Regions from separate parts of the Pseudomonas hygromyciniae genome, predicted to be linked through region 2. Evidence: riboswitches for the same ligand, from Rfam matches in the RefSeq annotation. Region 2 holds a riboswitch; the other holds the start of a gene.
The links. A riboswitch is a leader RNA that binds a small molecule or an ion and turns the genes downstream of it on or off. The one in region 2 is predicted to bind cobalamin.
Positions count from the first base shown of each region.

Region 1: it holds a riboswitch for cobalamin, as region 2 does, so the genes downstream of both, JTY93_RS10035 (TonB-dependent receptor plug domain-containing protein) here and cobO (cob(I)yrinic acid a,c-diamide adenosyltransferase) in region 2, are expected to answer to the same signal.

Region 1 covers NZ_CP070506.1:2,293,357-2,296,610, forward strand. Annotated here, with positions in the region: gene JTY93_RS10035 (TonB-dependent receptor plug domain-containing protein) at 1-1,468, opposite strand, end outside; cobalamin riboswitch at 1,561-1,765, opposite strand; gene JTY93_RS10040 (histidine phosphatase family protein) at 1,868-2,419, shown strand; gene cobF (precorrin-6A synthase (deacetylating)) at 2,467-3,222, shown strand.
Region 2 covers NZ_CP070506.1:1,658,178-1,661,431, forward strand. Annotated here, with positions in the region: partial or broken gene JTY93_RS07285 (PQQ-dependent sugar dehydrogenase) at 40-1,354, opposite strand; cobalamin riboswitch at 1,454-1,701, shown strand; gene cobO (cob(I)yrinic acid a,c-diamide adenosyltransferase) at 1,782-2,393, shown strand; partial or broken gene JTY93_RS07295 (cobyrinic acid a,c-diamide synthase CobB) at 2,390-3,254, shown strand, end outside.

The sequences.
Region 1 (3,254 bases), 640 kb from region 2:
GCTTGAACAGGGTCACGCTGGCGCTGAACTCGCGGTCGGCCAGCAGGCCCTTGTAGTCCAGGCCCAGCTCGGCGTTGCGGCTTTTCTCCGGCTTGAGGTTGCGGTTGCCGAGCTCGTCGCCGGGTTCGTTGACGAACAGTTGCTCGGCATTGGGCAGCTTGTAGGCCGTACCGTACTGGCCGCGCAGGGCCCAGTTGGCGTTGAGGTCGTAGAGCGAGGTGAGCATGCCGACTGTGGCGCTGTCGCCGCCGCTCATGGTTTCGTGGCGCACGCCAAGGCTCGGGTGCCAGTCGGGCAGGGCGTCGATCTGCGGGCGCAACTGGGTGTACAAGGCGTGGGCTTCGGCCTTGTTGTTATCGATGACCAGCACGTCGTCCTGGCCCTTGAACCACTGGTTGTCGGAACCGAACACCAGCACATGGCCGCCCGCAAGCTCGGCCTTGCCTTCGGCCTGCACGCCCCAGTCGGTAAAGCCCCAGTAGTCGTTGTGATTGCGCACCACGGTGCCGCCGTTGGCGGTGTTGTTGATCCGTGAGTAGCGGGTATCCCAGTCGTTGATATGGCCCTTGACGAAGTAGCTCAGCCGCTCGTTGATGCTCTGTTCGAAGGTCGCCGTGGCAATTTGCTGCACGCGGTCGTTGGTGGTCTTGCGGTTGTGGGTGGCGCGGGCGAAGTCCAGGTTGGCGTCGGTGTACTGGTAAAACAGCTCCAGGCGCGAGTCATCGCCCAAGGACTGGATGGCCTTGGCGCCGAGTGTGGTGACTTCGTAGGAGCGTTTCTTGTCAGTGACGTTGCTCATGTCGCGGTTGCGAAACGGCTGGTAGCCCTCGGACACGTTATGGCTGACATAGGCCAGCAAGCCCAGGTCGCCCAGGCCATTGCTGAAAATTCGCTCGGCCCGGGCGTCGCCGGTGGTACCGCCAAAGGTATCGACGCCCAGGTTGGTTTCGCCGGATACGTCGCGCGTCTGCGGGCTGCGGGTGACGATGTTGATGACCCCCGCCACGGCCTGGGTGCCGAACAGCAGGCTCTGGCCGCCCTTGAGCACTTCGATGCGTTCCACGGCGTTGGCCGGCAAGGTATCCAGGTACAGGCCACCGTACAGGCGGTTGTTCAGGCGTACGCCGTCGAGCAGGATCAGGGTGTCGTCATTGCGCCCGCCCAACAGGGAATAGGTGCCGTAGTCGAACGGGCCGTTTTTCGGGGCCACGTAGAAACCGGGGATGAACATCTGCATCGCCCGCGTGATATCGGCACTGGGGCCGGCGCGTTCGATCTGTTCGCGGGTGACGATCTCGACTTTGCTGCCGTATTGGGCCATGTCGGCGACGGTGGTGGATTCCACCGACGGCGCGGAAACGGTCTGTGCCTTGAGTTCCAGGGCGCTATTGTCAGCGAGTAGCAGGGGACTGAACAGACAACCCAACAGCAAGGTTGGGCCAGAAGTGACGCCGCGTTGAAAAATCATAGTCTTCTCGAAAAGTATCTTCGCAGAAGCACGCAGGAGAAGGTATCGAGCACACGCCAATACCGGCCCATGCCCGCCCACCGCAGGATTTTGCCAAACAGAAATTCCAGGCCGGTCTCCGGGCTCTCGCGTATCGAACCCTTCACCTTCCCATGGCGTTCTAGCCACAGTGGTGTGTCGAAGGGGTCACGCGAATACCGTTGCGGGGGCAGCACCGGACTTGCTCGATCGAGCGTACCGGTTTCCCGTTTCACCCCATGCACGGCGGCATGAGGCACCTGAAACAGGGCGGCATCTGAACATTCCAGCAACCGTTGGTCAACTTCTCTAGTGGTCGAACCGGTGGGTCTGGATCGTTGTAATATGTTTGCTTCGCTTGATCACCAGAGCCGCACGTCCATGCAGAGCACCCGATTGACGCTGATTTGCCATGGTGCGACACGTGCGCAAAAGCGTGGGCATTTCGCCCTTGATGAAGCCTTGGAAACGCCGCCGTCGCCCTTGAGTCTGGCCGCACGTTTCAAAAAAGCGCCACGCCTGTTGTGCGGGCCTGAGACCAGGACCCGGCAAACGGCGACGCTGTTCGGTGAGCACGCGACGATTGATGACGGGTTGCGCGATATGGATGTCGGTCATTGGCGCGGCCTGGATATCAATGACATCGACCGCGACGAACTGACGACCTGGCTCACCGACAGCGCCAGCGCGCCTCATTGTGGCGAGTCAGTGCTGCAGTTGTGCGAGCGCGTCAGCCAGTGGCTGGAAAACCTCACAGCGCAGCCCGGCCATGTGCTGGCGGTGACGCACCCATCGGTGATTCGTGCCGCTTTGCTTCATGTCATGCAAGCACCCATCGCTATGTTTTACCTGATTGATGTGGAGCCGCTGTCGTCCACCGAACTGCACTTCAACAACGTCTGGCGTCTGCGCCTGGAAACGCACAAGACCTGATCGGCGCGAACATGGCAAAATCCCGGCCCCGCACAGAGAACACCCCCATGAAAAAAATCCTGATCATCGGCATTGGCGCCGGCAACCCCGACTACATCACGATGCAGGCGGTGAAAGCGCTTAACCGCACCGACGTGTTTTTCCTGATGGACAAGGGCCAGAGCAAGGACAAGCTGATCGACCTGCGCCGGGAAATCTGCCAGACCTATATCGACGCCGGGCATGCCTACCGCTTTGTCGAAGCCGACTGCCCCGAGCGTGTGCGCGGCGAGATCGACTACACCACGGCGGTGCAGGATCTGAACCGCGACAAGCAGCAGACGTTCGAGCGGATGATCAACGAACACATGGCCGACGGTGAAGTGGGCGCTTTCCTGGCTTGGGGCGATCCGGCGTTGTACGACAGCACGATCCGTATCCTGCAGGCGATCCTGGCCAGTGGCAGCTGCGTGTTTGAGTTCGAGGTCATCCCCGGGATCACCAGCGTCCAGGTTCTGGCGGCCCAGCATAAGGTGCCATTGAACCGCATCGGCCGCTCCATCGAGATCACCACCGGGCGCCGGCTGGCGGCGGGGCAGGCCAGTGATGCCGATACGCTGGTGGTGATGCTGGATGCCGAGGACTCTTACCGGAGCGCGGATCAGCAGATGGACATCTACTGGGGCGCTTACCTGGGTACGCCGGATGAAATCCTGATCAGCGGCAAGGTGGCCGAAGTGGCCGGGGAAATCGAGCGCGTGCGCAAGGCGGCGCGCGAGGCCAATGGCTGGATCATGGATACTTACCTGCTGCGCAAGCCTTAGGCGTTCTGGCTGTTGGAATGCAATCAAAAAAA
Region 2 (3,254 bases):
CCCGCTCCCACATTGGTTTTGTGGTGTTGTCGAGTCCTGCTATTTAGCAGCCGACACCCGCCACACCTTATTCCCCCACATCATCCGCCACCAACAACCCGCCCTGCTGATCGATCACCACACCCACCGGCCGGCCCATGGCTTTCTCATCACTGTTGAGAAAGCCGGTCAGCACATCCACCGGTTGCCCCTTCGGCTTGCCCCCCTCAAATGGCACAAAGATCACCTTGTAGCCACTGTGCGGCTTGCGATTCCACGAACCATGCTGGCCGATAAACGCGCCATGGCTAAATTGTGCCGGCAGCGTATTACCTTCAGCGAAGGTCAGTCCTAGGGACGCAGTGTGTGGCCCGACGGCGTAGTCTGGCGCAATGGCCTTGGCTACCAGGTCCGGGTCCTGCGGCGTGACCCGTACATCCACATGTTGGCCGTAGTAACTGAACGGCCAGCCATAGAAGCCGCCATCCTTGACCGAGGTGATGTAGTCCGGCACCAGATCGCTGCCGATTTCATCGCGCTCGTTGACCGCCGTCCACAGCTTGCCGCTTTGCGGCTCCCAGGCCATGCCATTGGGATTGCGCAGCCCGGAGGCAAAAATCCGCTGTTTGCCGCTGGCCCGATCGACTTCCCAGATCGCAGCGCGGCCCTGTTCGGCTTCCAAGCCGTTTTCGCCGACGTTGCTGTTAGAGCCCACGCTCACATACAACTTGCTGCCATCCTTGCTGGCCACCACGTTTTTCGTCCAGTGGTGGTTCAGCGGGCCGCCCGGCAGGTCGATGACCTTGGTGCCTGGCGCCTTGATCGCGGTTTCCCCCGGTTGATAGGGGAAGCGCAGCAGCTTGTCCGAATCGGCCACATACAGATCGTTGCCCACCAGGGTCATGCCAAACGGCGAGTTGAGGTTCTCCAGGAAGACCGTACGGGTTTCCGCCACGCCATCATGGTCGGCATCGCGCAACAGGGTGATGCGGTTCGGGCTGGGCACACCTGCGCCGGCGCGGCCCATGACCTTTTCCATGACCCAGCCGCGAATGCCCTTGGAGTCATCCGGCTTGGGCGGCGCGTTGGTCTCGGCCACCAGCACGTCGCCATTGGGCAATACATACAGCCAGCGCGGGTGGTCCAGGCCTTCGGCGAAGGCGCCGACCTGGGTACCGGCGGCGGCCTGGGGCTTGGCGCCATCGGGCCAGCCAATGGCGGGGGCGATGTTGACGGTGGGGATCAGGGTTTTGTTCGGTTCCGGCAACTTGGGCGAGGGCCCGGTGCCGTCGGAGACCTGCAAGGTTGAGCTTTCCCCGCAGGCGGCGAGTGCGCCTGCGGCCATGATCAGTACGGCGAGTCGGGTCTTGTGCATGTTTTTCTCCTCAATGCCTGTAGTCATAGAGGTACGGTGCGTGGCGATGGTTCAAGTGCGTGGCCGGCTTTAATTGACGCTGTACCCCCAACCCACTAACCTTCGCCGCTTGTTTCAGGTGCTCTGTGACGTACGCGTCGACCGAGTGAAACAGGGAAGCCGGTGAGTGCGCGCACTTTTCTACAGTGCGGCCACGATCCCGGCGCTGCCCCCGCAACGGTAAATGAGTCAAGACGCTGCTTTTGCCACTGTATCGCGTGCGATATGGGAAGGCGCATCGTCGGCCCGCCCTGGTCAACAGGGCGCCACTCATGAGCCCGGAGACCGGCCTGATTCATCCAACAGCATCACGGTGGGCGATGCTTGGCTTCATAGAGATTGTCTTTTCCTGCCCGCCGTTTTTGTCCAGCCCCAACGGAGAGCTGCCATGACTGATTCCCCTGATCGTGACGAACGCCACCTGGCGCGCATGCTGCGCAAAAAAGCGGTGATTGACGAGCGCATTGCCAATTCACCGAATGAATGCGGTTTGCTGCTGGTATTGACCGGCAATGGCAAAGGCAAAAGCAGCTCGGCCTTCGGCATGCTCGCCCGCGCCATGGGCCACGGTATGCAATGTGGCGTGGTGCAGTTCATCAAGGGGCGCAACAGTACCGGTGAAGAGTTGTTCTTCCGCCGCTTCCCCGAACAGGTACGGTTCCACGTGATGGGCGAGGGCTTTACCTGGGAAACCCAGGACCGCCAGCGCGATATCGCCGCCGCCGAAGCGGCCTGGAAAGTCTCCCGGGAAATGTTGCAGGATCCGTCCATCGGCCTGGTGGTGCTGGATGAGCTGAACATTGCGCTCAAGCACGGTTATCTCGACCTGGACCAGGTGTTGAGCGACCTGCAAGCCCGGCCACCGATGCAGCACGTGCTGGTCACCGGTCGCGGCGCCAAGCCAGAGCTGATTGAAATGGCCGACACCGTCACCGAAATGGGCATGCTCAAGCACGCGTTCCAGGCCGGTATCAAGGCACAGAAAGGCATCGAACTTTGAACCAGCCGCGCCATTGCCCTGCCGTGCTGATCGCCGCGCCGGCGTCAGGCCAGGGCAAGACTACCGTCACCGCCGCCCTGGCCCGTTTGCACCGCAACCTAGGGCGCAAGGTCCGGGTGTTCAAATGCGGCCCGGACTTTCTTGACCCGATGATCCATGAGCGCGCCAGCGGCGCGCCGGTCTATCAATTGGACATGTGGATGGTGGGCGAGCAGGAAAGTCGCCGTTTGCTGTGGGAAGCAGCGGGGGAGGCGGACCTGATCCTGATCGAGGGCGTGATGGGCCTTTTCGACGGCACCCCCCTCCAGCGCCGACCTGGCGCGCCACTTTGGCGTGCCGGTACTGGCGGTGATCGACGGCACCGCCATGGCCCAGACCTTTGGCGCCCTGGCGCTGGGGCTGGCGCGTTACCAGGCGGACCTGCCGTTCGCCGGGGTCTTGGCCAACCGCGTCGGGACCGTGCGCCACGCGCAATTGCTCGAAGGCAGCCTGACCGAAGGCCTGCGCTGGTACGGCGCGCTGTCCCGGGAAACCGGGATCGAACTGCCGAGCCGCCACCTGGGCCTGGTGCAGGCCAGCGAGTTGAATGACCTGGACCTGCGCCTGGATGCGGCCGCCGAAGCCCTGGCCGGCAGTTGCGAGGTAGCGCTGCCACCGCCGGTGGAGTTCGCCGCGCCCGAGGTGATCTCGGCCGAGCCACTGCTGGCCGGCGTGCGGATTGCCGTGGCCCGGGATGAAGCCTTTGCCTTCACCTATGGTGCGAGCCTCGACTTGCTGCGGGCGATGGGCGCCCAATTGCATTTCTTCTCGCCGATCCATGACCGCGTGTTGCCCGACGCCGACAGCCTCTATCTGCCCGGT